DNA from 2 places in the Stenotrophomonas sp. 78350_Sma genome. Region 1 is predicted to be linked to the other one. Evidence: predicted binding sites of a transcription regulator. Region 1 holds the regulator's gene; the other holds the start of a gene.

The links. Region 1 encodes FliA, which starts transcription of late flagellar genes. Its sites were predicted from a motif close to TAAAGTTTNNCNNNCNNNGGCCGATAA; they were not measured.
Region 2: a site for FliA is predicted at 5,224-5,250, ahead of ACZK4H_RS19720 (methyl-accepting chemotaxis protein). Genes of this name have one in related genera too.

The regions. Positions count from the first base shown of each region.
Region 1 is NZ_CM151182.1:2,259,886-2,270,528, forward strand. It holds gene ACZK4H_RS10500 (chemotaxis protein CheA) at 1-596, opposite strand, end outside; gene ACZK4H_RS10505 (protein phosphatase CheZ) at 599-1,204, opposite strand; gene cheY (chemotaxis response regulator CheY) at 1,204-1,596, opposite strand; gene ACZK4H_RS10515 (RNA polymerase sigma factor FliA) at 1,654-2,397, opposite strand; gene ACZK4H_RS10520 (MinD/ParA family ATP-binding protein) at 2,394-3,281, opposite strand; gene flhF (flagellar biosynthesis GTPase FlhF) at 3,268-4,890, opposite strand; gene flhA (flagellar biosynthesis protein FlhA) at 5,036-7,096, opposite strand; gene flhB (flagellar biosynthesis protein FlhB) at 7,141-8,271, opposite strand; gene ACZK4H_RS10540 (CocE/NonD family hydrolase) at 8,435-10,643, opposite strand, start outside.
Region 2 is NZ_CM151182.1:4,280,892-4,291,534, forward strand. It holds gene ACZK4H_RS19715 (PepSY domain-containing protein) at 58-2,580, shown strand; gene ACZK4H_RS19720 (methyl-accepting chemotaxis protein) at 2,658-5,195, opposite strand; gene ACZK4H_RS19725 (arylamine N-acetyltransferase family protein) at 5,399-6,238, shown strand; gene ACZK4H_RS19730 (VOC family protein) at 6,304-6,675, opposite strand; gene ACZK4H_RS19735 (response regulator transcription factor) at 6,698-7,336, opposite strand; gene ACZK4H_RS19740 (sensor histidine kinase) at 7,333-8,433, opposite strand; gene ACZK4H_RS19745 (DUF2141 domain-containing protein) at 8,595-9,017, shown strand; gene ACZK4H_RS19750 (carotenoid oxygenase family protein) at 9,044-10,567, shown strand; gene ACZK4H_RS19755 (ABC transporter substrate-binding protein) at 10,630-10,643, shown strand, end outside.

The sequences.
Region 1 (10,643 bases):
GGCTTCGCGCCTGGCGCAGCACCGCCGTGCAGCTGGTCCAGCAGGGCTTCGAACTCGTCTTCGCTGATCAGGCCGTCGTCGGCCTTCTTCGCTGGCGCGACCGCGGTCGGCGCGTTGCCGCCGTGCAGCTGATCGAGCAGGGCCTCGAATTCGTCGTCGGTGATCAGATCGCTGCCGCCTGCCGCAGGCGCGGCCGCAGCGACCGGCGCGGTAGTGCCACCGTGCATGTCGAACTGCGCGATCAGGTCCGGCGGCGCATAGCCCGGCTCGGTACCGGAGGACACGGCGTCCAGCATCGACTGCAGGTAGTCCAGCGACTGCTGGGCGGCGTCGAAGTGGTGGGCCTGCAGTACCGCCTGCCCGGCACGCGCGATGCCCAGGGCTTCTTCAGCGGCGTGGCACAGCTCGACCATGGCGGTGACGCCAAGGAAGCCGGCGCCGCCCTTGAGCGTGTGGTAGCCGCGGAACACCGCGTTGAGTTGCTCGGTGTCCTGCGGTGCCTGCTCCAGCGACACCAGCTGTTCGCCCAGGCGATCCAGGATTTCCTGGGCCTCGATGATGAAATCGGCAGTGATGTCGTCGGATACCGCGCTCATGCTTACAGCCCCAGATCCGACAACAGGTCGTCGGCGTCGTTCTGCGAGACCGCGTGGCGGTCCAGTCCCTTCAGTGCCGGCCCGGCCAGTTCCGGATCGGTGCGATGCTGTTCCGGCGGCAGGCCAAGTGCGCCAAAGCCCTCGTGCACGCGGCGGACGATGCCGACCACGCGACGGATGATCTGCCCGGTCAGGTCCTGGTAGCTCTGGGTCAGGGCGATCTCGGTCAGGTTGTGGCGGATGCGCTCGAGCTGCGTGTCCTGGCCCGGCTGCAGGCCTTCGGCGCGCAGCTGTTCGGTCAGGCTGCGGCATTCCTCGGCCAGGTCCAGGGTGCGGTGCGTGGCCTGTTCGGTCATCGCCACCACGTGGTCAAGGCGTGCGCAGGCGTCGTCCAGCTCACCGGCCTCGCTGGGTACGGTCGGCAGTTCACCCAGTGCCTGTCCCAGCTCGCGGGCCAGCCGCGAGAGGCCGCTCATCATCGGCTGCGTACGCAGCGCGACCAGTCCGTCGATGCGTTGCCGCCAGGCGGCTTCGTCACCGGACTCCAGGGCGTCCAGGGCTTCCTGCAGGCGCAGGGCGAGGGCGTTCTTGTCGACCGTGGTATCCATCAGGCGCTGGCCGCCAGGCGTTCGAAGATCTTGCCGAGCTTCTCTTCCAGCGTCTGCGCGGTGAACGGCTTGATGATGTAGCCGTTCACGCCGTTCTGGGCGGCTTCGATGATCTGCTCGCGCTTGGCTTCGGCGGTGACCATCAGCACCGGCAGGGTCTTCAGCTTGGCATCGGCGCGGATCGCCTTCAGCAGTTCGATGCCGGTCATCACCGGCATGTTCCAGTCGGTGACCACGAAATCGAACGGCTGGCTCTGCAGCAGCGACAGCGCGGCATGCCCGTCCTCGGCTTCGGCGGTGTTGGTGAAGCCCAGATCGCCCAGCAGGTTCTTGACGATTCGACGCATGGTCGAGAAGTCGTCGACGATCAGGATGCGCATGTTCTTGTTCAAAGCAGAGTTCCTTTGTTGTTCATTCCGGGCGGCCGGGGGCAGCCGCCTCGGGCATGTTCATTCTTCCAGGCCGGCGTCGGCGGCCTCGAAGATTTTCAATCGGCCACGCAGGCGCAGTACCGCCTGGCCGTGGATCTGGCAGACCCGCGACTCGCTCACGCCGAGCACCGCGCCGATCTCCTTCAGGTTCAGTTCCTGCTCGTAATAGAGCGAGAGCACCAGCTGTTCGCGCTCGGGCAGGTGGCCGATGGCCTTGCCCAGTTCGCGGCCGAACTCGCCGCGCTCCAGCACCTGCTGCGGGGTCGGGCCGCCCTGGGCGACGGTGTCCAGCTCGCCCTGGTCCTCGATGCGCGACTCCAGGCTCAGCACCTGGCCGCGTGCGGCGTCTTCCATCAACCGCAGGTATTCGGGCAGCGGCATCTCCATCGCGGCGGCCACTTCGGTGGCGCTGGCGGCGCGGCCACTGCTCTGTTCCAGGCGGCGGATGGTGGCGGCGGCATCGCGGGCACGCCGGTGCACCGAGCGCGGCACCCAGTCGCCACGGCGGATCTCGTCGATCATCGAACCGCGGATGCGGATCGAGGCATAGGTTTCGAACGAGGCGCCCTGGTCGGCGTCGTAGCTGCGCGAGGCTTCGATCAGGCCCATCATGCCGGCCTGGATCAGGTCGTCCACTTCAACGCTGGCCGGCAACCGCGCAGCCAGGTGGTGGGCGATGCGCCGCACCAGGTCCGAGTGCTGGGCGATGACCTCGTTGGCCGCCGAGCGCTGGACCTCCCGGTACTGGGCTGCGCCTTTCATGCGGCCACCCCGCGCTGCTTGAGGATGCGCTCGAGGAAGAACTCGACGCCGCCACGCGGTTCGGTCGGCGCCTGCCAGCGTGCGGTGCGGCGCGCGATCTCGGTGATCGCCAGCGCGGCCGGGCTGGACGGATAGGCCTTCACCACCGGCTGCTGGCGCTGCACCGACAGGCGCAGCCAGTCATCCTGCGGCACGCAGCCCAGGTAGTTCAGCGAGACATCGGCGAGGAACTTCTCGCAGACGCGGGTCAGCTTTTCGTACAGCACGCGGCCCTCGTTCGGGTCGCGGACCATGTTGGCCACCACCTGGATGCGGTCCACGCCGCGCTCGCGCGAGAGCACCTTGATCAGCGCATAGGCGTCGGTGATCGAAGCCGGTTCGTCACAGACCACCACCACGGTGTCCTGCGCGGCCTGGCAGAAGGTCAGTACGCCGTCGGTGATGCCCGCGGCGGTGTCGACCACCATGATGTCCAGTTCACGTTCCAGCTCGGAGAACACGTTGACCAGGCCGACGTGCTCGGCCGGGGCCAGCTCGGCCATGTGCCGGCGGCCGGATGCGGCCGGCACCACCAGCACGCCGTTCGGGCCTTCGACGATGACGTCGTCCAGCGAGCAGCGACCGGCGACCAGGTCGGCCAGCGTAAAGGTGGGGTTCAGCCCCAGGATCACGTCGATGTTGGCCAGGCCAAGGTCGGCGTCCAGCAGCAGCGTGCGCTTGCCCATGCCGGCCAGTGCCACGGCCAGGTTCGCGGACACATTCGTCTTGCCCACGCCGCCCTTGCCGCCGGTCACGGCAATGGTGCGCACAGGGCCGAGCGGCTCGCTGCGGGTCGCCGACAGCGGGAAGGTCTTGGTCAGCTTGGCGTACTCACGCGACGGCATGGTTCAACTCCGGGTTGCAGGGCATATCGGCCGCTCGGCGCAAATCTTCAAGGCGAAGTACAAGATTGGCTGCACTGGCCCGGTGCAGGTCGTCCGGAACGTCCTGGCCATCGGTCACCCAGGTGATCGGCAGGGCGTGGTCCACGGCCACCGACAGGGCGTTGCCGAAGCGGCCGGTCTCGTCCAGCTTGCTCAGCACCAGGCCCTGCAGGTTGGCGGCGCCGAAGCGGCGGACCACCTCGTCCATGTCGCCGAAGCTGGTGTTGGCCGGCAGCACCAGCAGGGTGCGCACCTGGCGGGCGGCGCGCAGCCACTGCAGCTGGGCGGCCAGTGCGCGGTCGCGCGGGCCCAGCCCGGCGGTGTCGATCAGCACCAGCTTGTAGTCCTTCAGGCGTTCCAGCAGCTGGTCCAGGTCGGTGCCGCTGTTGGCTTCGTGCACGGCGATGCCGAGCTGGCGGCCGTAGCCGTACAGCTGCTCGCGGGCGCCGATGCGGGTGGTGTCGGTGGTCACCAGGGCGACGTCACGCGGCGCGTGTTTCTCGGCGAAGCGCGAGGCCAGCTTGGCGATGGTGGTGGTCTTGCCGGCGCCAGTCGGGCCGACCAGGGCGATCACGCCGCCTTCTTCCAGCGGGTCGACCGGGGCGATCGGCAGCTTGCGCGAGATCAGCCCCAGCATCAGGCCGCGACCACGGTGGGCTTCGGTCTCCAGCGGAATCTGCATGGCCACGTCGCGGGCCAGGCCGGCATCAAAGCCGTACTCGTCCATCAGGTCCAGCGCGGTGGCGCGTACCGGGCAGCCGCGCAGGCGCTCGTCGGTGAAGCGGTTCATCTCGCGCTCGATCACCTGGCGCATGCCGGCCACTTCCTGGCGCAGCTGGCGGATCTCGGCGTCGTCCTGGGCGACCACGGTCAGCGTCGGTGCCGGGGCCAGCACGGGGGCCGGACTGGCTTCGGCGACGGCTTCGAGCGCTGCCGGTTCGCTGGCGGCGATGTCAGGCTGGACATCGGCCATGGCAGCGCCCGGCAGCGGCGGCGGCTGCACGGCGGGGGGCACGCTTTCGTGATGCGTGTCGTGCGGCGGGTCGATCTGGAAGCGGGCGCGGTTGGCCGAAGCGGTGACGGCCGGGCCCGGTGCGACGATGGCCTCGGCGAACGGGGCGAAGATCTGTTCGGGCAGCGCCGGTTCGTTGACGGCGGCGCGCGCCAGGGTGGCTGCGAAGCCGGTGCTGCCGCGGGTCGGCACGATCTCGTCGGCGCTGTCCAGGGTGCGGCCGGTGGCACCCACGGCCGCACGGGCGAGGGCGGCCACGGCCGAGGTGGTGGCGGCCACCGGCTCCGGCGCCGGGGCAGCGCTGCGGCGGCGGGTCACCGCAGCGATCACAGCATCGGCGGCGGTACGCGGCTTGGGTGCCGGCGGAGGAGCGACGTCACGACGCGAGGCTTCCAGTGCACGCTGCACGGCGCTCTCGTCGTAGTTGGCGGCGGCGACGATCTCGATGCCTTCCTCGATCCGGCGGTTGGACAGGATCACGGCGTCAGGACCATGTTCCTTGCGCACCAGGTTCATGGCCGAGCGCATGTCGGCGGCGACGAATCGTTTGATTTTCATGCTGTGGTCACGGGACGAAGACGGCGGGGTGGCGGTCGGAGAACTCGGGTGGTCGGTGGTCTGCACGGTGCGGGTTCCCCTTGGTATCTGTCTGTTGCGTTGGTTCGAAAGTGGTGTCTGTTTTCTGGCGCATCGGCGGGCGGCGTCAGCTGATCGTTCCGACCAGCTTCAGGCGCTTGTCCTCCGGCACCTCGCTGTAGGCCAGGACCGACAGCGACGGAACGCTGTGGCGGACCAGGCGCGCCAGCGCGGCGCGCACCGGGCCCGGTACCAGCACGACCGCCGGCTCGTTTCGCGCTTCCTGCTTGCTGACACATTCGGCCAGGCTCTGGTGCAGTCGCTCCGCGAGTCCGGGTTCCAGCGCGGCGCCGTTGCCCTGCGTGGACTCCTGCAAGACACGTTCCAATTGCGGGTTGAGGGTGAACACCGGCAGCTCCGCCGACATTCCGGCGATCTCCTGCACGATGAAGCGGCCCAGTGCGGTGCGCACGGCAGCGGTCAGCACCGCCGGGTCCTGGCTGCTGGGCGCGTGTTCGACCAGTGCCTCGGCGATCTTGCGCAGCTGGCGGATCGGAATGCGCTCCACCAGCAGGTTCTGCAGCACGCGCACCACCGCCGACAGCGGCAGCGCCTTCGGCGTCAGATCTTCGACGAGCTTGGGCGCGCTCTTGGCCAGGTTGGCCAGCAGGTGCTGCACTTCCTCGTGGCCGAGCAGTTCCGGCGCGTGTTCGCGGATCAGGTGCGAGAGGTGGGTAGCGACCACCGTGGCCGGGTCGACCACGGTGTAGCCCAGCGTCTCGGCCTGGGCACGCTGGTGCGGCTGGATCCAGGTGGCATCCAGGCCGAACGCGGGGTCCTTGCCGGCGATGCCTTCCAGCGCGCCGAGGGCACTGCCGGGGTCCAGCGCCAGTTCGCGGTCCGGGTGGATCTCGGCGGTGGCCACTGGCACGCCATGCACCAGCACGCGGTAGCCGTTGGCCGGCAGTTCCAGGTTGTCGCGGATGTGCACCGAGGGAATCAGGAAGCCAACGTCCTGGGTCAGCTTGCGGCGCACGCCCTTGATGCGCGCCATCAGTTCGCCCCCCTGGTTGCTGTCCACCAGCGGGATCAGCCGGTAGCCGACCTCCAGGCCCAGCGGATCGACCGGGCGCAGCTCGTCCCAGCTCAGTTCGGCGGTCGGTGCCGGCGCGGCCGGGCGGCCCAGCGCATTGAGTGCGGCGGCATCGGTGCCGCCGGCCGCGGCGTCGGCGGCCGGAGCCTTGCCCTTGCGATAGACCTTCCAGGCGATGAAGCCGAGGATCGCGGACAGCGTCAGGAAAGCGACGTTGGGCATGCCCGGCACCAGGCCGACCACGCCGATGATGCCGGCGGTGATCGCCAGCGCCCGGTACTGGCCGAACACCTGGCCGGTCATGGCCTGGGCCATGTCCTGCGAACGCGAGGCGCGGGTGACCAGCATGGCCACGGCGCTGGAGACCAGCAGGGCCGGCAGCTGCGCCACCAGGCCGTCACCGATCGACAGCAGGGTGTAGGTGGCAGCGGCCTCGCCGAACGGCATGCCATGCTGCAGCACGCCCACGGCCAGGCCGCCGAGCATGTTGATGAACAGGATCAGGATGCCGGCGATGGCGTCGCCGCGGATGAATTTGCTGGCACCGTCCATCGCGCCGTAGAAGTCGGCTTCCTCGCGGACTTCCTCGCGGCGCAGCTTGGCTTCTTCACGCGTCAGCAAACCGGCGTTGAGGTCGGCGTCGATCGCCATCTGCTTGCCGGGCATGGCGTCCAGGATGAAGCGCGCGGTCACTTCAGAGACGCGGCCGGCACCCTTGGTGATCACCACGAAGTTGATGATGGTCAGGATCGCGAACACCACGATGCCGACCGCGTAGTTGCCGCCGATCACGAATTCGCCGAAGGCGGCGATGACCTTGCCCGCGGCGTCGTGGCCGTTCTGGCCGTTGAGCAGGATCACGCGGGTGGAGGCGACGTTCAGCGCCAGCCGCAGCATGGTGGTGATCAGCAGCACGATCGGGAAGATGGTGAAATCCAGCGGGCGCTTCACGTAGACCACCGCCAGCAGCACCATCAGCGAGATGGCGATGTTGAAGGTGAACAGCGCGTCGAGCACCGGCGCGGCCAGCGGCACCACGACCATGGCCAGCAGGGCCAGCACGATCAGCGGCGCGCCAAGGCCCTGGCGGATCATTTCCAGGGCGCGGCGGGTGTTGAATCCGGTGGAGGGCTGGGCGCTCACGGGCGGCCTCCCTTGCCGAATTCATCCACCTGGATGTGCGGGGCGTCCGGCATCGGGCCAGTGCGCCAGGCGCGCAGCTGGTAGACGTAGGACAGGACCTGGGCGACGGCCGAATACAGTCTCACGGGGATTTCCTTTCCGAGTTGGCCTTCCCGATACAAGGCGCGTGCCAAAGGCGGGGCAGAGACAATCGCGACCTTGTTGCCGTCGGCCACTTCACGGATGCGCAGGGCGGTCTCGTCCACGCCCAGGGCGACCACGGTCGGGGCGTTCATGGCCCCGCCTTCGTACTTCAGGGCCACCGCGTAGTGGGTGGGGTTGACCACCACCACGTCGGCGGTGGGCACTGCTTCCATCATCCGGCGGTTGGCCATCTGCTGCTGCAGCTGGCGGATGCGGCCCTTCACCTCCGGGCTGCCTTCGCTTTCCTTCATTTCCCGGCGCAGCTCTTCACGGGTCATCTTCAGCTTGCGCATCCAGTTCCAGCGCTGGTAAGGCGCGTCGATGGCGGCCAGTACCAGCATGGCGCCGGCAGTGGCCAGCAGCAGCCGCAGGGTGAAGCCGAGGCCGTCGGTGATGGCCGTTTCCAGTGGGTGGTGGATCAGCCCGCGCAGGGTGTCGAAGCCGGTCCAGACCACCAGCCCGGCGGCGACGCCGACGAAGGCCACGCGCAGCAGCGACTTGGTGAACTCGGCGATGGCCTCCGGGCCGTACAGGCGCTTGAGCCCGCTCATCGGGTTCATGCGGTTGAAGTCCGGCAGCATCGCTTTCTGCGACCAGCGCAGGCCACCCATCGCCAGCGGTGCGACGAAGCTGGCCAGCAGGCAGACCAGCACCAGCGGCGCGATCACCAGCATGAACTGCAGCAGCAGGTCGCCGAAGTGGCCGAACAGTTCCTTCGGGTTCTGCCGCAGGCTCTGTTCCGGGCTCAGCGCCTGCTTCATCCAGGCCGCGGCACCACGGCCGATCGAGCCGCTCATCGCCATTACCGCCAGCACGCCGGCGCCGAACACGGCGGCCGTGCCGAGCTCGCGCGAGCGCGGCAGGTTGCCCTGTTCACGGGCGTCGCGCAGGCGTTTTTCGGTAGGTTGTTCGGTCTTTTCGCCGGCGGATTCGTTCTCGGACATCACGGGGCACTACGGCAGGGGATGCCGGGGTGCGTGCAAGAACCGTTCCACGCATGGCGGGTGGCGCATCCACGCATGGCGTGGATCTGCAGGAGGGTGCCGCAAGAACCGTTCCGTGATGGCGGGCGGCGGCACGGGTGGCGCCGGGCCGTGCCCGGCGCAATCATCCGTCCGGCGTCACCGGCTGCAGCGGAATCGACACCATGCTGTCGCTGTGCCAGTCCACCCGCAGCGGCTCACCCGCATCGGCCACGCTCTCGTCGCTGACATCGCGGCCGGTGCCGTGGTTCACCTGGTGCATGGCGTCCTTCAGCACATCCACCTTCACCAGCAGGCGGCTGCCTGCAGCCAGGCGGCGGGCGACCATGCGCGTGCGGTCGAAGGGCAGGCGGGTCCATTGCCCGGGTTGCAGCAGCTGGCGCGTTGTCGGGTCGCGTACATGGCTGGCCCGGCCCATGTAGTAGGACAGCTGCATCCGACGTCCATCGGCGCGCAACTCGTACAGGGTGACGGTGAAATCGAAATCCCGCTTGTTGATCCGGACCTTCAGGTCGCCGGAGAAGCTGCCAACCATGTCCATGGGACGGGTGAACGGGGCGGAGACGAAGGACAGCGCGGTATCCACCTCGTCCCGCGCGGCGATGATCGGGAACGGGTAATAGCCATGCCGCATTTCATTGCGGTCGGCCAGGTCCACGGTCTGCTGCAGCTGGCCCGCTACCGGTGGCTGTTCCTGCAGCCGGTGGTAACCATCGGACGATGCCTGGTCGGCGGAGAGGTGGTAGCGGCGGTGATCGCCGGCCGCGGCCTCCAGCGTTGCCGCATGACCCCACGTGTTGGCGCCCATCAGCTGATAGTTCACACGGTCGGGCACCAGCGCCGGTCGCGGTGCACCGCGCAGCACATGGTCCAGCCATTGGAAGGTCAGTGCGGGCGTGTCGAACTGTGCGACAGGGTCCAGCTCATATTCACGCAGCTGCATCGGCTTGAGCGCCGACTGCGCGCCGCCATGGTCGTAGGGGCCGATCAGCAGGGCATGGTCGGTGTCGGGACGGTGCTGCAGGTGGTCCTTGAAGTACTGCAGTGCCGAGATCTGGCCATCGTCGTAGTAGCCGGTGATGGTCAGCACCGGTATGCGGATGTCGTTGAACTGGTTGCCATGCGGGACCATCGCCTGCCAGTAGGCATCGTAGGACGGGTGGGCCAGCCAGCGCTGCAACCATGGGTTGGGTGTGCCATCGACCTGGTCGATCTGCCGGTAGGGGCGGCCGGAGGCATACCAGCGTCGGCCGAGTTGGGACCAGCGGCGGTTCTGCGCGTAGGTAGCCTTGTCCAGCATCGGGCCATTGGCCACGTAGAACGCCCAGCCATAGTTGGCGCTCAGGAAGACGTTGTTCTCCATCGGCAGGCCCTGGCCGGGGATGGCGGCAACGTAGGGCACGATGGTCTTCAATGCAGGATGGTGGTGGCGCGCCGCAGCCCAGGCGGTGAAGCCCTCGTAGCTGCCGCCGTACATCGCCACGCGGCCATCGCTCCACGGCTGGCGGCTGATCCAGTCGATCGCCGCGGTGGCATCGTTGCCGTCGTGCTCGTAGGGGGCGATGGTGCCGATACCCTGGCCCTTGCCGCGGGCGTCCACCACGATGCCCGCATAGCCATGCGCGGCAGCCAGCAGCATCTTCAGCCGGTTCTTCGGTGGATCGGTGTAGATGGTGAACAGCATGGCTGTCGGCAGAGCTGCCGATGCGGCGCGAGGACGGGCCAGCTGCGCCGACAGCACGACGCCATCGCCGGCGGGGATGCGCAACGCATCGTCGATGGCGAAGCGGCGCTGTTCTTCCGCCGCAACCAGCGGAGGGGCCAGTGCGGCGGCCAGCGTCTGTGCGCGCAGTACCGCCCGCAGGCGCAGCAGGTCCAGTGCGACGGCCTCGCCGATGGTCGCGGCACCCGCCTGCGCCGCGATGGCCTGCTCCAGCTGGGCGCGCACCGGGGCTGGCTCGACCGAGAGCGCGGCATCGGCCTGCACCGCGGCAACGTCGTCGAGTGCAGCGAAGGCGCCGTGGAAGGCACGCGCATAGGCGGCTGTGTCCCGCTCGCCGGCGGTGGCGAGCAGCAGCATCGGCACCCAGCGCTGCACCGCCGCGGTGTCACCGTCGCTTGCCAGCGATGCGCGTGCCTGCTGGATCGATTGCCGCGCTTCGGCCGTCTGGCCCACCGCCAGCAGCGCGTGGCCGCGCTGTGCATCGGTCAGGCTGGGGGACTTCAACACGCCCTTGCCGAGGGCCTGCAGGGCGGCGTCGACCTGGGCCGGGGAAGCATCGGCTGGCAATGACCAGGGCAGATCAGCGGCGGCGGCGTGGCCAACAGCAAGG
Region 2 (10,643 bases), 2.0 Mb from region 1:
TTCTCATTTGCTGTTGCGCAGGATGCGGGCGGCAGCCTTCCGGGCCCTCCTCCTTCGATGTTCAAGAACGTCCTGTTCCAACTGCACTGGCTGCTGGGCATCACCGCCGGTGCCGTACTGGCCGTGATGGGCCTCAGCGGCGCCATGCTGTCCTTCGAGGATGAACTGCTGCGCGCGGCCAATCCCGGCTTCGCCGAGATCGCCGAGCACCATGCCGACGGCCAGCTTCCGCTTGAACTCAGCGAACTGGTGCCGCTGCTCCAGGCCGGCAGTGATCGCCCCCTGCAGCGCCTGCGCGTGGATGCCACCGGGCAGCGGCCCTCGGTGGCACGCTTCGCCGGCGGCAAGGAACACTGGGTCTACTTCGATCCGTACAGCGGCGAGCGATTCAGCGCCCTGCGTGGGCAGGCGTTCTTCGATTTCGTCGAGGACCTGCATCGCCACCTCGCCGCCGGCGAGCGCGGCAAATGGATCACCGGCAGCTGCGCCATCGCCCTGCTGTTCTTCACCCTGTCCGGGCTCTATCTGCGCTGGCCGCGACGCTGGTGGCACTGGCGCAGCTGGCTGGCGGTGGAATGGAAACGTAGCGGCCGTGGCTTCCTGTGGAGCCTGCACTCGGTGGTCGGCACCTGGGTGCTGCTGATCTACCTGATGAGTGCACTGACCGGCCTGTGGTGGTCCTTCGACTGGTATCGCAGTGCCGCCAACACCCTGTTGGGCGTCGCACCAGCCGCCAAGCACAAGGTCGCCACCGACACCGCCCTGAACCTGGAGCGCATCGAAGCCACGCTGTATGCACTGCCCGGCGTGCGCACCGGCTACATCGACCTGCGCCTGCCGGAGAAGCCCGGGCAGGCACTGAATGTACGCGTGATGGCCGGTGATCCGTCGCAGCGCGGCGGCCAGCATGACCGCGCGCATGATCTGCTGCAGCTCGACCCGGGCACGGGTGCCACGCTCGATGCCCGCCCCTACGCGCGCCAGGGCGCCGGCGCGCAGCTGGCCACCAGCGTGTTCGCGCTGCACTCGGGCAGCTACTTCGGCGTGCCCGGGCGTGTCGTGGTGATGCTCAGCAGTTTGGGCATGAGCCTGTTCTTCATCACCGGCTGGATGCTCTACCTGGACCGCCGCCGTAGTCAGCGCGCCGCGCGTGGCCTGCGCCAGTCGCTGCCAGCAACGCCTGCCGATGGCGGTGGCACGCCGTGGCTGGTGGTGCATGCCAGCCAGAGCGGGCTGGGCGAACAGCTGGCCTGGCGTGCTGCCGCGCAGCTGCAGGCCGCGGGCCATGCTGTGCAGGTACTGCCATTGGCCCGGGTCGATGCCACGCAGCTCGCGCGTACTGCCCAGGCATTGTTCGTGCTGAGCACCTTTGGCGATGGCGAACCTCCGGATGCGGCGCGGGGCGCTGCGCGACGGCTGCTGGCACAAGCGTCCGATCTGTCGGGGCTGCAGTTCGGCCTGCTGGCCCTCGGTGACCGCCAATACCCGCATTACTGCGGCTTTGGCCGCCAATTCGATGGCTGGCTGCTGAGCAACGGTGCGCGTGCGCTGTTCGAGCGCATCGAAGTCGATGCCGCCTCGGTAGCGGCCCTGCGCCAATGGCAGCTGCAGCTGGGCGCGCTGACCGGCATCGTCACCGATGACAGCGTGCTGCCGGCGGCCACGCGGATGCATGAATGGCGACTGCTCGGCCGCGACCGGCTCAACCCGGGCAGCATGGGCGGTGCCATCTGGCGCATCCGTCTTGCGCCACCGGCCGATGTGCAGTGGCAGGCGGGCGACATCCTGCATATCGCGCCCCGGCACAACGCGCGGCACGCCAGCGCGGTGCTGAAAGCACAGGGGTTGGATCCGCTGCAGCCGCTGCTGGTGGACGGTCACCCACGCACCCTGCTGGCGCTGGCCAGTGAACGCGAGCTGCCCGAGGCCGACGCCGCGCTGGCGGTGCAGGATGCCTGCCTGTGGTTGTCCGGATTGCCAACGCTGCCCGGGCGCGAATACTCCATCGCCTCCTCCACGAATGATGAAGTGGTGGAACTGGTGGTACGGCTGGTCCATGACGAAGCCGGACGCACCGGCCTGGGCTCGGGCTGGCTGTCACTGCACGCCCCAGTCGGTGCCAGCATCGTGGCCCGCGTGCACCGCAACCCAGGTTTCCATCGCACTGGCGGTGTGCCGATGGTGCTGATCGGCAACGGCACCGGCATCGCGGGCCTGCGCAGCCTGTTGCGCGAAGCCGCGCATGCAGGTGAGCACGGGCACTGGCTGCTGTTCGGCGAACGCCAGCGCGCGCACGACTTCCTGTTCGCCGATGAGATCGAAGCGTGGCAGGCCGATGGCCATCTCGCGCGGGTGGACCTGGCGTTCTCGCGCGATGGCGAAGGTGGTTACGTGCAGGATCGCCTGCATGCAGCCGCAGACGCGCTGCGCGGATGGATGCAGCGTGGCGCGGTGATTCATGTCTGCGGCTCGCTGCAGGGCATGGCCGAAGGCGTGGACCAGGTGCTGCGCGCTGCGCTGGGCGATGAGGTTGTGGAAACGCTGCTGGAAAACGGGCGCTACCGCCGCGACGTGTATTGAGCCACAAGGGTAGTGCCGGCCGCTGGCCGGCATGATCAGAGGCGTGCCGGCCAGCGGCCGGCACTACCGGAGCAGGATCAGGCCGCAGCGCGCGCCAGCGGCACCGGCTGCAACCGGAACGCGCCCACCGCTTCGGCCAGGGCATGCACCTGCGCCTGCATCTGCGCCGTAGAAGCACCAGCCTCTTCCACCAGGCTGGCGTTGCGCTGGGTACTGGCCTCCATCTGCACGATGGTCTGGTTCACCTGGGCGATGCCGGCATGCTGGTCCTGCGACGCGCTGCGGATACCTGTCAGCAGATCCGCAAGCTGCTGCACGCTGCCGACAATCTCGCCCATCGTGGTGCCGGCCTGTTCGGCCTGCTGGTTGCCCTGGCCCACACGCGCCACCGAATCCTCGATCAGGCCCTTGATCTGCTTGGCCGCCTCCGCGCTGCGTTGTGCCAGCAGGCGCACTTCCGCGGCCACCACAGCGAAGCTGCGACCCTGCTCACCCGCACGCGCCGCTTCCACCGCAGCATTCAGCGCGAGGATGTTGGTCTGGAAGGCGATGCCATCGATCAGCTGGGTGATGTCGCCGATCCGCCGCGAGGCCTCGCTGATGCCATGCATGGTCGCGACCACCTGGCCAACGGCCTCGCCACCGCGCTGGGCCACTGCCGCCGCGCCCTTGACCAGCACGTCGGCACGGCCCGCGGCATCGGCATTGCGGCCAACGGTGTCGGTCAGCTCGTGCATCGACGCTGCCGTCTCTTCCAGGTTGGCCGCCTGCTGTTCGGTGCGCTGCGACAGATCATGGTGACCGGCAACGATCTCACCGACACCGGTATCGAGGCTGGACGTCGCCTGCTGGATGCGGGTGACGATGCGGCCCAGTTGCGCGACGGTGGCGTTGGCATCGTCGCGCATGCGTGCGAACACGCCCTGCAGCTCGCCTTCCATGCGCACGCTGAGGTCGCCGCGGGCCAGCGCCGCCAGAAGTGCCTGCAGATCGCCGAGGTTGGTCTCGAACGTGGCCAGCAGGCGATTGATGCTGGTCGACAACGTACGCACAAAGCCCTGTTTTCCCTCCAGCGCGATGCGACCGTGCAGGTCTCCATGTGCGGCGGCGTCGACCAGTGCTGCCACTTCGGTTTCCAGCAGCGTTTCCAGCGCGCGGCTGCGCCACTCCACTGCCACGCCGAGGAAATGCCCTTCGTCGGTGATGGCATTGGCGATCAGCTGGTAGCGGACGCCGGCATGACCGATCTCGCGCTCCTCGCGCTGGCGCACGCCGGCCAGGTTGGCCAGTGCCGGATGCAGGCGTACCGCATCGTTCCCCACCAGATCTTCAAGCCGGAGTTCAAGCTGCTCCAACAGCGCCGGATTGGCGTAGGCGACCTGCCCTTCCGCATCGATCACCATCAGCCCGGTCTGCGCGCTGTCCAGTGCCTGGCGCACGCGGGTGTTGCCGCGGGCCACGGCACGCTCGGTCTCGATGCGCGCGCGCAGGCGCTGCTGCATGTCGACCAGGCGCTGGGCCAGCTGGCCGATCTCATCGTTGGCGTTGTAGACGCGCAGAGTGGTGTCGAGGCGGTCGTCGGCGATATCGCTGGCGAAACGCAGGGTGTCCTGGATCGGCTGGCGCACCGCACGCAGCACCAGCACCAGGCTGGTGATCAGCACGCCTGCCACCAGCAGCAGGGTCAGTGCGAACAGCACGCTCATCGTGCGCGCGCCGGCCTGCTGCCGCGCCTGCGCCCTGGCCAGCGCCGCCACCTGTGCCTGCTGGAATGCGGCCAGCGCCGGCGCTACGCCCGCAGCGGTATCCAGCAGCGACTGCGCTTCCACATCCAGGCCGACGCGGGCAGCGGTATACCCCAGCAATGCGGCCTGATACACCTCCATACCGGTGCGCAGGGTGTCCTGCTCATCCGCGGGCAGGCCCGCCAGCGCGAGATCGAACGGCAGCTTTTCCTCGCTGGCGCGGTCGGCGTGGGTGGAATCACCGTCGAGCAGCAGCAGCGCCTCCTGCCTTCGCATCTTCTGCAGGGACAGCGCCAGCGCGGGCCGCTGCTGCACATCCACCTGCGCCTGGAGGGTGTCAGCGGCCTGCTGCAGCTGCGCGGCGAGGCCGGCATCACCACGGCCCATCTCGTCGACCCGTTCGAACAGGGCGGCCACACCCTGCGAGAACGCGTCGGCAGCTTCGGTCAGCGCCTGCAGGGCCTTGCGCCGGCCAGCATCCATCGGCGTCGCGCGCAGCGCCTGCAGATCAGTCTGCAACGCCTTCTGCGTGGCCAACAGCTGCGCGCGGTCGGCATCATCGAAACTGCGTGCATACTGGGTCTGCAGGCGACGCGCTTCGGCCACCCGCGTGGACAGGCTGGCAGCCAGATCGCTGCCGCGCTGGTAGCTGGCCTGGCTGCGCGCAGCCAGGGCGTTGGCATGGCCAGTCCATGCGTAGACAGCGGCGATCGCCACCAGGCCCAGGCCACAGACCCACAGGGTCGCCTTGAGCTTGTTGGCCACGCTGAGCCGGTGTGGCTGCAGCCACAGCAGCAGGCCGGGGGACGCCGAGCGCAACGTGGCAAGGCGCGTGCGCAGGGACCGGAGGTGGGGAACAACGGCCGACATGACAGACTCCAGGCGGAAGGACACACCTGTATCGGCCGGCTTCAGGACAACTTTAGAGCTTTCTTCGCCTGCGTCCCCCCGTTGCTGGTGGACGCGGCCTTTGTACCGGGTGCAGGCGACGGAGGCATGACACGGCCGCCGCGCTTGACCTCAACCCCGGTTTGGGGAGCACAGTGGACGCCCCTCCCCCGCCCGGTGCCTCCATGACGACGCTCGATGTCCCCCGCTACCTGCAGCGCCTGCAGCTGGAAGCACCGCCACCGCGGACTCTGGCCGGCCTGACCCTGCTGCAGCAGCGCCACAACGCACTGCTGCCCTTCGAGACACTCAGCTGCCTGCTGCGCGATGCGGTGCCGATCGACCTGGACAGCGTGCAACGCAAGCTGCTTGACGACCGGCGTGGCGGGTACTGCTTCGAACTCAATGGCGGATTGCTGGCGCTGCTGCAGGCATTGGGCTTCGATGCGCAGCCACTGAGTGCACGTGTGCTGCTGGCCGCACAGGACGGCGAACTGACCGCGCGTACCCACCTGCTGCTACGCGTGCAGGTGGAAGGCGATGACTGGCTGGTGGATGCCGGTTTCGGCAGCCTGACCCCGACCGTGCCGCTGCGCCTGCATGATCCGCAGCCGCAGGCCACGCCGCACGAACGCTATCTGCTGCAGCGCCTGCCCGACGAGGGTGATTTCGTGCTGTCGGCCGAGTCCAACGATGGCTGGCGGGCGATGTATCGGTTCGACCTGCAGGCGCCGGCACCGATCGACAACGTGGTGGGCAACTGGTACGTGTGCACCCATCCCGATTCCAGTTTCCCCGGCCAGCTGCGCGCATCGCTGACCGGGCCGGACTGGCGCCGTACCATCGGCAGCGGCAATTACACCGAGTACCGCCCCGGGCAGGCCCCGGACAAGCGCCCGCTGCATGATGTGGGTGATGTGCGTGACGTGCTGCAGCAGCGCTTCGGCATGCAGCTGCCGGACGACCCGCGGCTGGACCCGGCCATCAATGACTGGCTGCAGCGCTCCCGCGCCGCGCTCTTGTAGAGCCGAGCCCATGCTCGGCTGAGCTGGAGCGGCTGGGCCAACGGCAGCCGAGCGTGGGCTCGGCTCTACAGAGCTGCGCGCGCCTGCAGCGCAATGCGGTTTCCTTCGCTGTCGCGGATCTCGGCCACGCGCCAGTCGCCCGCATCGGCGGGTCCGAAGCGCAGCTCGGCGCCCGCTTGCAGTGCTCGCTCCAGGCTCGCATCCAGGTCATCGACGCCGATGTAGACGCGCGCCCCCTGTTCGGAAGGCCAGTAGTCCGCGCCGTGCACCAGCGCCATGCTGGCACCCTCGGCCTCATCGGAGAACGGCAGGTACGCCATCCGGCAATCGTGCAGCAGGATCGGCTCATCCATGACCACCTGCAGCCAATGCTGGTAGAACGCGATGGCACGGTCCAGGTCACTGGCCGGGATTTCCACATGCAGGATCGGGTTCACTGGCACTCCTTGCTCGGTCCACTCAGATGATGCGCAGGGTAATCGCCTTCAGCACCGCACGGGTGCGATCACGGGTGCCCAGCTTGTCGAGTATGGCGGACACGTAGTTCTTCACCGTGCCCTCGGCCAGGAACAGGCTGCGCGCGATCTCCTTGTTGCTGTATCCCCCAGCCAACAGGCGCAGGATCGCCACCTCGCGTTCCCCGAAGGTATCGGTGGGCGGCGCTTCATCGTGGAAGCGGTAGCGGGCGCGCACCGGCTCGGTGCTGACCGGCAGCAGCAGGGTTTCACCCGCGGCGACGCGCTCGATCGCTTCGCGCAGGTCTGCGGGTGCCGCATCCTTGAGCAGGAAGCCCTGTGCGCCGGCCTCGCTGGCCCGCAGCAGCAGATCACTTTCATCGAAGGTGGTCAGCAGCAGCCATGGCGTTGCGTCACCGCGTGCGCGCAGCTGTCGCACTGCCTCGATGCCGTCCATTCCGGGCATGCGGATGTCACTGAGCACCACATCCACGCGCTGGGCAGCCAACGCGTCCAGCAGCGTCTGGCCCTCCTCGGCCTCCAGCACCACGTCCACGCCCAGCCCCTGCAGCAGCGCGCGCAGGCCGGCGCGGACCAGCGCCTGGTCATCGGCCAGCGCCACCCGGATCATGGCGGCACTCATGCCGGCAACCGCGCGGTCAGATGCATGCCGCCCTGCGCGGTTCGCGCCAGCTCCAAACGCCCCTGTACGGCCGCCAAGCGCTCGCGCATGCCGGCGATGCCATTGCCTTCACGGATGCGTTCGGCGCGTTGGCCGTCATCGCGGATATCGATACGCAATTGGGAATCCTCTTCACTGATCGTCAGCCACACGGTGTCTGCATTGCCGTGGCGGGCGGCGTTGGTCAGGGCTTCCTGCACCAGCCGCAGCACGGTCTCTGCCATCAGCGGGTCAACCACGCGCACGCTCTGGCCGATCTGCAGCTGCAGCTTCGGCCGCGGGAACGGCGCGGCCAGCGCGTGCAGCGCAGTAGCCAGATCGAGGCCGCGATCATCGCGCATTGATTGCACCACCTGGCGGATGTCGGCCAGCAACTCGCCGGACAACTGTTCCGCCAGCACCAACCCTTCGCGCCCGGCCAGCACAGGGTCGGCCGCAAGGGCGCGCAGGTTCAAGCGCATCGCGGTGAGCTTGTGCCCGGCTACATCGTGCAGTTCGCGGGCCAGGCGCAGGCGCTCGGCGTCGCGTGCACTGTCGGCCAGCAGTGCACGTGTCGCCAGGAGATCGGCATTGACGCGGGCCAGATCATCGCGGGCCAACGCAGTGCTGCGCGCGTAGTGTGCGGTCAGTGCAGCAAATGCCTGGAAACCGCCATACAGCAGCACCACCAGCAACGGCTGGGTGAAACCACTGTGGCGCAGCACGAGATACATGGCGAGGTTGGCCAGCAGTGCAATACCCAGCACGAAGCGCGGTGGCCAATGCTCGGCCAGCTGCGCGACCAGCACCACCAGCAGCACCGGGGCAGTACCGGTGCGCGGCTGCAGGGCAACCAGCGCGATCGCCAGCACGGTCTGCAGCACCGCAGCGAATGCACGCACGCGGGTCGGCATTGCCGCCCATCCGTGCACCACGAACAGCAGCAGGAACGTGCCAAGCAACGCCTGGCTGAGGCCGGCACCGGCGCCGTGCACGCCGAACGACAGGCCCACCACCAGCACGGTAACCAGCCCGGCGAGGCTGAGCGGACGCAACAGGTGGCGGAACAGGCTGGGCATGGCCAGATGCTGACCGCCGCGCACGCCGGCGGCAATGGGTCCGGCGCAGAAAGTGACTTCTGGCACGTCGGATCGATGACCACTGGCCCTGAACCCAGCACCGCGCCCCGCGCAGACTGGCTCCACACCGCAGCACACCACCCACTTCCGGAGCCACCGCCATGATCCGCACCGCCCTGCTCAGCACCGCCCTGACTGCCCTGGCCTTGGCCGGCAATGCCCACGCCGCCGATCTGGCCGTGACCGTGCACGACATCCGCGTACAGACCGGCACCCTGCGCGTTGCGCTGGTCGACAGCGCTGCCGCCTGGGACGGCAAGGCCAAGCCCGTGCAGGCCCAGCAGGCGGCGCCTAACGGCGACAGCGCCCACTTCACGTTCAAGGGCATGCCGGCCGGCAGTTACGCCGTGCTGCTCACCCACGACGAGAACGACAACGGCAAGCTCGACACCAACCTGGTCGGCATGCCGGTGGAAGGCTACGGCTTCAGCAACAACCCACAGGTGATGCGCAAGCCGACCTTCGACGAGGCGCGCGTCGACGTGCCGGCCGCTGGCACCGCCATCGACATCACCCTGCGCTGATTCCCGCATCCAGACCCGAGGCCAGCATGGACCGTCGCCGCTTCCTCCGTACCCTGCTCAGCAGCAGCGCCTGCCTGGCCCTGGGCGCCACCGCACTGCGCAGCGCGCCCGCCTTCGCCGGTGACCCGGCCCGTTTCGCGCAGGGCCTGCAGGAGCACCCGTGGCTGCTCGGCTGGCGCAGCGTTACCAGCGAGAGCCTGGGCCCGGCCACCGTGCAGCTGCAGGGCCGGCTGCCGGTCGGCCTCGCTGGAACGCTGTACCGCAATGGCCCGGCCTGGGCCGAGCGCGATGGCTTCCGCTACGACCACTGGTTCGATGGCGACGGCATGGTGCATGGCTGGCGCTTCAATGGTGATGGCAGCCTGACCCATCACGGGCGCATGGTCGCCACGCCGAAATTCACCCGTGAACAGAAGGCCGGCCGCTTCCAGTATCCGGCTGCCGGCACCAGCGTTCCCGGTGCGCTGGCGGTACGCAACAACGATGATGCCAACGTGGCCAACACCTCGGTGACGATGATCAATGGCCGCCTGTTCGCCCTGTGCGAATCCGGTTCGGCGTTCGAAGTGGACCCCGATTCGCTGCAGACGCTTGGCCCGGTCACCTGGCGTCCGGACCTGGCGGCGCTGCCGTTCTCGGCGCACCCGCTGCGCGACCGCGACGGCAGCCTCTGGAACTTCGGCTCGATCAGCCTGATGGGGGGCCATGGCCTGCTGGTCTGGCACATCGGTGCGGACGGCCAGCTGCGCAGCGCCAATGTGATCGAAACACCCGAGCATGGCTACCTGCATGCCTTCGCGATGACCGACCAGCACCTGGTGTTCGTGATGATGCCATTCGATTTCACCGGTACCGGCGGCAGCTTCTTCGAGCGCATGCAGTTCGCACCGCAGCGGCCCGCGCGCATCGCGGTGGTCGCCAAGGATGCGCCGGACAAGGCGCAATGGTTCGAGGCCTCGTTCGCGGCGATCTACCACTTCGGCGACGCGTTCACCCACGATGGCAGCATCGTGCTGCGCGCAGTACGCCATGACGACATCAACGAAGCACGCTCGCCGATGAAGGAAGCGATGGCCGGTGACGGCGCACATGCGGCCAACAGTGGCGCCAGCCTGGTCGAGCTGCATCTGGACCTGCGTCGTGGACAGGCCCGCTGGGAGACGTTGGGCATCAGCGCGGTGGAGTTCCCATTGTTCGACCCGCGCTCGACGAACACACGTGGCGCACGGCTGTATGCGCCGACCATCGACGGCACGGCCACTGCGCCGTACTTCAACGCCGTGGCCGCGTTCGACATCGCGCGCGGGCGTCGCCAGCTGTGGCACTACGGGCCGGACATCATGGCAGAGGAGCACGTCTTCGTACCGCGCCCTGGCAGCCGCAACGCCGATGACGGCTGGCTGATCGGCACCCTGCTCGACCCGGTGAACAAGCGCAGCGGCCTGGCCGTGCTGGATGCACGCCATGTGGATGACGGCCCGCTGGCACAGGCCTGGCTGCCGTATGCGGTGCCACTGGGCTTCCACGGCACCTTTGCCGCGCGCGGCTGACTCCACGCCACGCGGACACCGTTGTTGGCAAGCTGGGTCTCCCCTGCCCCGTGGAGTCCTGCATGTCCCTGGCCGA